2 linked regions of the Spiractinospora alimapuensis genome follow. The protein of the gene in region 2 interacts with the protein of the main gene of each other region in a pairwise test. Links are inferred from orthologs where the notes say so. Each region holds a gene or a part of one and is shown on either strand. Other genes may lie near its edges.

Evidence for each region. The genes of interacting proteins can lie anywhere in the genome.
Region 1: the proteins of tsaE (region 2) and rlmB interact in binary tests that used the Escherichia coli proteins (3 or more experiments, as listed by UniProt). The link is inferred for Spiractinospora alimapuensis from one-to-one orthologs.

The regions. Positions count from the first base shown.
Region 1 is NZ_CP072467.1:3,934,592-3,938,502, reverse strand. Bases 1,063-3,911 are described here. They hold rlmB (23S rRNA (guanosine(2251)-2'-O)-methyltransferase RlmB), read right to left. Parts: upstream 3,049-3,911; coding sequence 2,077-3,048; downstream 1,063-2,076. Other genes in these bases: cysS (cysteine--tRNA ligase), read right to left, coding at 3,129-3,911; J4H86_RS18315 (TetR/AcrR family transcriptional regulator), read right to left, coding at 1,068-1,637. In the rest of the region: J4H86_RS18320 (DUF4267 domain-containing protein), read right to left, coding at 544-963. UniProt on the Escherichia coli protein: Specifically methylates the ribose of guanosine 2251 in 23S rRNA.
Region 2 is NZ_CP072467.1:4,265,865-4,270,929, reverse strand. What follows is about bases 1,235-4,174. They hold tsaE (tRNA (adenosine(37)-N6)-threonylcarbamoyltransferase complex ATPase subunit type 1 TsaE), read right to left. Parts: upstream 2,949-4,174; coding sequence 2,520-2,948; downstream 1,235-2,519. Other genes in these bases: alr (alanine racemase), read right to left, coding at 3,675-4,174; J4H86_RS19975 (YdcF family protein), read right to left, coding at 3,048-3,632; tsaB (tRNA (adenosine(37)-N6)-threonylcarbamoyltransferase complex dimerization subunit type 1 TsaB), read right to left, coding at 1,837-2,514; rimI (ribosomal protein S18-alanine N-acetyltransferase), read right to left, coding at 1,331-1,840; tsaD (tRNA (adenosine(37)-N6)-threonylcarbamoyltransferase complex transferase subunit TsaD), read right to left, coding at 1,235-1,328. Outside these bases: more of tsaD, read right to left, coding at 294-1,234; more of alr, read right to left, coding at 4,175-4,838. UniProt on the Escherichia coli protein: Required for the formation of a threonylcarbamoyl group on adenosine at position 37 (t(6)A37) in tRNAs that read codons beginning with adenine.

The sequences.
Region 1 (3,911 bases), 330 kb from region 2 along the record:
GGGAAGTTCTCCGCGTGCGGCTGGGCGACGGTGGCCTGTGCCCAGTCGCCGGGGTCGAGCACGAACGGTTCACTCGATCCGCCCTCGTGCGACGCCCAGTCGCCGACCATCTCGCCGTCCGGTCCGTCCACCCAGTGCATGTTGGCGTACCCCGCCATCTGACACGACGCACCGTCGGAGATCTTCAGGAACGCCAGCTCGATGTAGGTCGTTCCCGGCGGCGCCTCGGTCGTTCTCCATGATCTTCAGGTCGTCCACAGCGCACCAGGGGATCGCTTCCTCCGCGGCCTCGGTGTCGGCGGCCGCGGGGGCGCTGAACCCGACCGCCATGGGAACGGCGAGGGTGGTGGCGGCGAGGGCTCGGACTCCCCAAGCGCGCCGTGTACCAGGAATGCCACGCATGTCGATCATCCTCCGCTGTGGGCGGGCGGGACGCGGGCGCGCCTCGCCATGACGCCTTCCCGCTCCACCGCGGGTCCTTCCCCGATCGCCACCTCCGACCACACGAAGCCATGGAAGCTCACCGACCGCAGGCGGCCATCCTCACTGGTCAACGATTCGCGGTCCCGCGCGTCGCGGTTCTGTCGCGGGAACGGCACGCCGGTCACGCAGCAGCAGGGCACCGACGAGCACGAGGGCCACACCCGTTCCGCCGTGCATGCCGTAGGCGAGCGCCGGCGAACCCCCGTTGGCGACGACGATCGCGGCGTCGCCGAACGGCACCAGCGACACGGCGATCATCACCCACCCGGCGGCCCGGAACTGTCGCACTACCAGGAGGGTCAGGCCGATCACTCCGAAGCTCAGGTCCCGCAAGCCCTTGACCGCCAGGTAGGGCCCGGCCTCCCCGGTGGCGGCGGCCGCGATGCCGTAGTCCGCGGCCCCGGACTCCGGCACGACCAGGAACCGCACCCCCACCACGATGATGGCCACGCACATCGCGGCGGCGAGCGCGATGAGCACCAGCGTTCCCCGGGTTATTAGTGATTGATCAATAACTTTTGGGCTCACGCATTCTCCCTTGATCTTGATGCCTCTCGTGGCTCTCCCCTCGGAGAGATGACCTGTCAGTCTCCCCGGGAGCGGAAGCCCTCCCACAGCTCGGCGTCGAAGCCCGCCCAGACCCGATCGTCCGTCGGGAACCCCAGCGACACCAACGTGTTGATGAGCATCCCGAACGCCGCGAAGCCCGTGGTTTCCTGGACGTCGTCCCCGAGCGCCGCCTCCATGCTCGACCACCACTCCCGCCAGGCGGCACGGATCGGGGCCCCGAACTCGTGGTCCCCGGCGGCCTCGGCGGAGGCGACCGCGACGTATATCTGCATCTGCATCAGTAACATGTCGGGCTCGGCGACGAGGGACTGATAGGCGGCGGCCATGGCCATGTGCGCGTCCTCGGGCGCCGCGTCCTCGGCGGCCTCGGCCAGCACCTGGCTCGTGCGCTCGACGCAACGCACCGCGGCCGCGAGGAAGATCGTCCGCTTGTCCCGGAACAGGCGGTACAGGTAGGGCTGTGAGACGCCCACCCGGCGGGCGATCGCCTCAGTGGTCGTCCCCTCGTATCCCCCGCGGGCGAACTCCGCGACGGCGGCGCGAATGACGCTCTCCCGTCGCTCCTCCGCACTCATCCGCACCATGCGTCCAAGTTATTGGTTAATCACTTATGAGGCAAGAAGGCGGCCTCGCCTGGAAGGGTGTCGCTCCGTGTACGCGGACACGCGAGCGGTACGCCGCTCCCCCACTCTCCCGATGGGATGGTGCGAGCCGACCACAGGAGTCGGAGTATCCGCGTTCCGTGGGCGAAGGATCCACTCGGAGACGCGGTCGCGGCTGCCGGCCACGGGGGCATCCGTTGAGCGGCTGGTGTGGGAGCGGTGTGGCCGACGGAATCCGTGCGTCGTTCCCGCGTCTTCCCAGGTGAGAGACTGGTGGAGCCGACCAGGGGACTCGAACCCCTAACCTGCCGCTTACAAGGCGGCTGCTCTGCCAATTGAGCTAGGCCGGCGGATGGCGTCCACACGCATGGTACCGGCTTTCCGGCCACGGTGCGGCGCCACGAGGGCGGTCGGGGCGCCGTCAGGAACGGCGTTGGCGCACCGCCTCGTACAGGGCCACCCCGGCCGCCACGGAGGCGTTGAGGGACTCCATGCCCGCGATGGGGATGCTGGCGACGACGTCACACTTCTCGCGCACCAACCGCGAAAGGCCGCGCCCCTCCGCGCCGACGACCACGACCAGCGGGCCGTCAGTGACTCGAACGGCGTCCAGTGGCTCGTCCGCGTCCGCGTCCAGACCCACCACGAAGAGGCCTTCTTGCTGGTAGGCCTCGATCGCACGGACGAGGTTGGCGACCTGGGCGACCGGGACGCGGGCGAGCGCCCCGGCGGAGGTCTTCCACGCGGCGGCGGTGACCCCGGCCGCGCGACGTTGGGGCACGACGACCCCGTGCGCCCCGAAGGCCGCCGCGGACCGCACCACGGCGCCGAGGTTGTGCGGGTCGGTGACACCGTCCAAGGCCACGATCAACGGCAGGGCATCGGCGTCACGAGCGGCCGCCGACAGGTCGCCCGCCTCGGCGTAGACGTAGGGCTTGACCCGCAGCACCAGGCCCTGGTGCGCGATCCCCGGGCTGCCGGCCTGCTCGCAGCGCCGGTCCAGCTCCGGACGGGTCACCTCCCGGACCTCGACCCCGGCGTCGCCAGCCAGCCGCGCCGCCTCGGTCACCCGGTCGTCGGCGTCGAGACTGTTCGACATGTAGAGGGTGTGGGCGGGAATCCCGGCGCGCAGTGCCTCGACGACCGCGTTCCGTCCGACCAGCACCGTGGCGGCGGGAGCTCCCCGCTGGGCGGAGCGTCCACCCCCGCCACCGGCGCCACTCGCGGGACGATCCGTCGCCCCCGCTTCGGCGTTGGGGGTCTTGCGCCGACGATGGTCGGCGTACCAGTGCCGCTCCTCCTTGGGCAGCGTGGACCCCTTGCCCTCAAGCGAGCGTCGCCCCTTGCCGCCGCTGCCCTTGGTCGGGCCCTTCTTGCTCTTCTTCGCCGGCATGGCGCAACGAACCTTCCACGAGACTGCGTCTATTCGAACCAGCGTGCCGATGACGCTGGCGTTCCCCCCGCGGCTTGGACTCAGCCGCGCTTGAGCTCCCAACGGGCGCCCTGCGGGGTGTCCTCCACCGTGACCCCGGCCTCGGTGAGCTGGTCCCGGATGGCGTCCGCCGCCGGGAAGTCCTTGCGCGCGCGTGCGGCCTGGCGCTGCTCCAGCGCGACCGCCACCAGCGCGTCCACGACCTCCCGCAGGCCGGTGCCCTCCCCCGACGCCCATTGGCTCGACAGCGGGTCAAGGCCGAGCACGCCGAGCATGGCCCGCACCTCGGCGAGGGTCGTCGCGGCGCGCTCCTTGGCTCCATCGGCCAGGGCGGCGTTCCCGTCCCGCACCGCCGAGTGCACGACGGCGAAGGCGGCCGGAGTTCCCAGGTCGTCGTCGAGAGCCTCGGAGAACGCCCGCGGCACGTACGACGTCGGCGGCGTCGGGCCGCAGACCTCGCTCGCGCGTTGCACGAACCCCTCGAGCCGTTGGTAGGCGGCGGCCGCCTCGGTCAACGCCTCCTCAGAGTAGTCAATGACGGAACGGTAGTGCGGCTGGCCGAGGTAGTAGCGGAGCTCCACCGGACGGATCCGGCGCACCATCTCCGGGATCAGCAACGAGTTGCCGATCGACTTGCTCATCTTCTCGCCGCCGACCGACAGCAGCCCGTTGTGCAACCAGTAACGGGCGAAACCGTCCCCCGCGGCCTTGGACTGCGCGATCTCGTTCTCGTGGTGCGGGAAGACGAGGTCGACGCCGCCGCCGTGGATGTCGAACGTCCCGCCGAGGTACTTCGTCGCCATGGCGGAGCACTCCAGGTGCCA
Region 2 (5,065 bases):
CCTCCACGCACGGCCCGGCGGCGATCGCCCGCACGTCACTACCGAGGTGCCCTTCTCGTCGGCCAGCGCGATCGCGGCAGGTGACCACACGTTCCCTACCGAGCGGAGGTCGTTCCGCCGTCCCAGTGAGTTCACTCGTACGTCGTCGCCGCATCCGGGAAGACGGGGCAGTACCAGTACTCGTCCGGCCGTACGAGGCCCCCGCCATCGTCGGGCGCCTCACCCCCAGCGCGCGAGCTCACGCGGAGCGATGAGGGGAGGAACTCTCGAAACGGGGCCCCGGACCGCGCGTCTTACGCGGCGAGGACCTGCTGGACCGGGAGCGAGGTGTCGGTGGCGAGGTCCAGGGCAGACGGGGGAAGGCCCGCGGCGACCACCTCGGCGCCGAGGGCGGCGATCATCGCGCCGTTGTCGGTGCACAGGGCCGGTCTGGGGACACGCACCTGGATGCCGGCCGCCTCGGCGCGTTCTTCGGCGAGGGTGCGCAGACGGGAGTTCGCGGCGACGCCCCCGCTGATGACCAGGTGCTCGACGCCATGGTCGCGGCAGGCGTCGACGGCCTTGCGGGTGAGAACATCGGTGACGGACTCCTGGAACGCGGAGGCCACCTCGGGGACGGAAACCGGGGACCCCTGGGCCTCGGCGTCCTCCGTCCACCGGGCGACCGCGGTCTTCAGGCCGGAGAACGAGAAGTCGTAGGTGCCGTCGCCCCACTTGCCGCGGGGGAAGCGGAGACTGGCGCCCACGGCTTCTCGCGCGGCGCCATCGATGCGTGGACCGCCGGGGTAGCCCAGCCCGAGTAGGCGCGCCACCTTGTCGTAGGCCTCACCGGCGGCGTCGTCGACCGTCTCACCGAGCAGCCGGACATCGGTCGCGAGATCGCGGACCAGCAGCAGGGAGGTGTGCCCGCCGGAGACGAGCAGCGCGACCACCGGCTTGGGCAACGGTCCGTGTTCTAGCTGGTCGACGGCGACGTGCCCCACCAGGTGGTTCACTCCGTACAGCGGCTTGTCCAGGGCCAGGGCGTAGGCCTTCGCCGCCGAGACCCCGACGAGCAGAGCCCCCGCCAGGCCGGGGCCCGCGGTCACGGCGATCGCGTCGACGTCGCGGAGGGTGACACCGGCGCGGCCCAGCGCCCGGTCCATCGTGGCGGGCAACGCCTCCAGGTGCGCGCGGCTCGCCACTTCGGGGACGACTCCACCGAACCGGACGTGCTGGTCCACACTTGACGCGACGTCGTCACCGAGCAGGGTGCAGCCGCGGACGAGCCCGACCCCGGTCTCGTCGCAGGAGCTCTCGATGCCCAGCACCAGTGGTTCGCCGGTCATGGCTAGTCTTCCCCTCGATCGTTGTCCACGGCGCCCACGGACGCTTGCTGTCGACGCATCACGACACTGTCGACACCATCTCGGTAGTAGCCCCGCCGGACGCCGATCTCGGTGAACCCGAACCACTGGTAGAGCCGTTGCGCGCGCGGGTTGTCGGAGCGCACGTCGAGGAACACGTCGGTCACCGCGAGCCGTTCGGCCTCGGTGAGCAGCGCGGTCAGCAGGGCGGTGCCCACTCCGGATCCCCACCAGCGTTCGTGGACGGCGATGGTCTGGACGTCGCCCTCGGGGGGCACGTAGCGCAGGCCGGCGTAGCCGATCACCGCGGGCTGGTCGGGTTCGGGGTCGACGATCTCGGCAACCTGGTAGTAGCGGCCGTCCGCGCGGAGCTCGTCGCGGAACATGGAGGTGCTCCAGGAGTCGGCGGGAAAGAGCCGGCGCTCCAGGTCCAGCACGCGTGGGAGGTCGTCGGCGTGCATGGGGCGCAGTCGGTAGGCCGGGACGGGCGTCATTGCTGCTGCCATTGTCGGACTCTCTTGGTGGCCCCGGGAACTTGTGCGTCGGGGCGTCGCAGGTACAGCGGATGTGGCTCGGGCAGTGGGGCCCCGGTGACCAGACGCTCCACGGCGAAGGTTCCCAGCGCGGCCGCGGTCGGATGCGTCGGCTCCCACGAATCCTGCCCGGCTCCGAGGGTCTCCGGGTAGAGCGCCGCGCCGGCTCCGATGACGGGCAACCCTCCGGTCTCCACATCGGCGGGTCGGTCGACGGCGATGTCCCCCACCCGGGTGTCGGCGTCGGTGTAGCGCGCCCAGAAGACTTCCTTGCGGCGGGCGTCGGTCGCGGCGACGAACGGTTCCGTGCGCCCGGACGACTTCGCGAGGGCGTCGAGGGTGGGCACGCCCACGCACGGGATGCCCAACGCGTCACGCAGCGCGTGGGCGGTGGCGAGCCCGACCCGAAGTCCGGTGTAGGGGCCCGGTCCGATCCCGACGGCGATGTGGGTCAGGTCGGTCATGGTGGCCCCGGCCGCGCGCACCACGTCGGCGATGCTCGGGGCCAGCAGCTCACCGTGCCGCCGCGCGTCCACGGAAGTCCGCTCGGCACGGACCGTGGCGTCGCCGCCGTCCACCGAGCACACGGCGACGGTGACGGCCGGGGTGGCGGTGTCGAACGCGAGGAGCAGCACTCGGGTCACCTTTCCTGCGTCGCGGGGGTGTCGGCCCAGCGGGCTCCGACGCCGGTGAGGGTCACGGTGCGCGTGTCGTCGGAGTGGCGAACGATGCCGACCTCGAGGCGCTCCGAACCCAGGTGGTCCGCCACGCCCTCACCCCATTCCACGATGGTGACCGAGTCCGGCATGGTCGCGTCCAGGTCCAGGTCCTCCAGCTCGTCGGGGTCCCCGAGCCGGTAGGCGTCGACGTGCACCAGTGCCGGGCCATCGACCAAGGACGGGTGACGTCGGGAGAGAGCGAACGTCGGGGAGGTGATCGGCCCGCGCACCCCAAGGCCGGAACCGATCCCCTGTGTGAGCGTCGTCTTGCCGGCACCGAGCGGGCCGGACAACACGACGACGTCGCCGGGGCGGAGGCGTTCGGCGAGTTCCCGACCAAGGTCACGCATCGCGGTGTCGGTCTCCGCGGTGCGGGTTTCCACACTGGACACGTCATCCAGGGTAGGCAGGTTCCACACCTCCTCGGACACCCTCCTGAGATCGCTCCCTCATCGGCGATACAGCGCGAGAAGCGGTTTGAGCGGGAACAGTTCCCCGAACCGGTGATCGCGGGTCCGTCGAAGCCGGACGGCGACGGCGGGAGCTTGGCGCCACAGGTAGCGTCGCGCCTTGCGCGCGTGGAACGTGTTCGACGCGACCTTCACGACGGGGAACGACCCGACCAGCGGCAGGGAGTACATGATGTTCTCCCACGTAGTGGTGGCCCGCTCCTCCAGGACCACGTCCGCGGGGTCCACCCCCAGGTGGCGAACCGCGTACTCGGCCATGACTGACGCCTCGGAGCGCCGGGCGCCCCGCCGAGAGCCGGCGCCGGTGAACACCAACACGCTCCGGCTCGCCTCGGGGGCGCGAGAACGCACGGCGACGCGTGCCCGGTAGCGCTGCACGAGGCCGGGCCAGTCGCCGGCCCCGCTGGGATAGCCGAGCACCACGATGGCCTCGCGGTCGCCGGCCGGCGGCGGGCGTCGCGGGTACTCCTGTCTCGAAGCCCGCCAGCACGCCCATTCCCCCCAGGCCATCGCGCCCACGACGGCGACGGACACGAACGCGACCAGAGATCCTCGTCGATTCACGAGCTACGGCCCACCTGTCCATGCCCCACGGCGCGCGTGCGGTCAACCGCCGACGTAGCGACGGGCCACCCGGCCGCCGACGCGGGTCACCAGTTCGTAGTGGATGGTTCCCAACCGGTCGGCCCACTCCTGGGCGGTGGGCTCCCCCTGTTCCCCCGGCCCGAAGAGAGTGACGCGGTCGCCGGCCTCCACCGGCTGGTCACCGAGGTCGACGCAGAACTGGTCCATGCACACGGTTCCCGCGATCGGGAAACGGGCACCGTTGACGCTCACCTCGGCGGTGTTGGTCGCGGCCCGTGGGACGCCGTCGGCGTAGCCCAGCGGCACCAGACCGAGCCGTGTCGGGTGTTCCGCGACGAAGCGGTATCCGTAGGACACCCCCTGGCCGGTGTCGATGGAGCGGGTCAGCATGAGCGGCGCGGATAGCGTCATCGCCGGCCGCAACGCGCCGTCGTCCAGCTCGGGGATGGGGTGCAGACCGTAGGCGGCGATCCCCGGGCGCACGAGGTCGTAGTGGCTCTCCGGGAGGGTGAGCGTCGCCGCGGAGTTCGCCAGGTGCCGGACTTCCGGGCGGAGCCCGCCCTTCTCGGCCGTCTTCAACGCGAGCTGGAAGGCGTCCAGTTGCCGCGCGATGGACGGGTGACCCGGCTCGTCGGCACACGCGAAGTGCGAGAAGACCCCGACCACCCGAACGTGCCCGGCCCGCTCCGCGTCCGCCGCCGCCTCGACGGCATGCGCCCAGTCCCGCGGGCTGATCCCACCGCGCGCCAATCCGGTGTCGGCCTTGAGGTGGACCCGGGCCGGTCGACCAACGCGCCGCGCCGCCTCCGCAGCGTCATCGATCGACGCGATGACGCTGATTCCCAGGTCGATGTCCGCCGCGACGGCCTGATCCAGCGGGGTCCCCGGCGGGACGATCCACGCGACGGTCGGCGCCGTGATGCCCGCCGCCCGAACCGCGAGCGCCTCGTCGACGAACGCGGTTCCCAACCAGGTGGCGCCCCCCGCGAGCATGGCCCGTGCCGCCGGCACCATCCCGTGCCCGTAGCCGTCGGCCTTCACCACCCCCATGACAGCGGCCCCGGACGCACGCCGAACCAGCTCACCGACATTGGATCGGATGGCACCCAGGTCAATCCGAGCCTCGGCCTGCCCCGCGACCACCGGCCCGGACTCCGTCGTGCGCTCAGATGCACTGTTCGGCATGGACATGCCTCCATTCTGGCACCGCGCCGAGCCCTGTCCCGCCAGCTCAGCCCGCGTCAACGGGGGGAGGAGTTCGGTCGCCGATGGCGCGCGCCGTCGAGCGCACCGACCACCCCAGCCCCATACGAAGGCGCAACGTCCATCGGGAGCCCCCGCTCGGAGCTGGGGGACGGACGGGCCTGGCCCAGGCGGCCCGCGACGATCTGGCGGAGCCACGGACTGGGCGA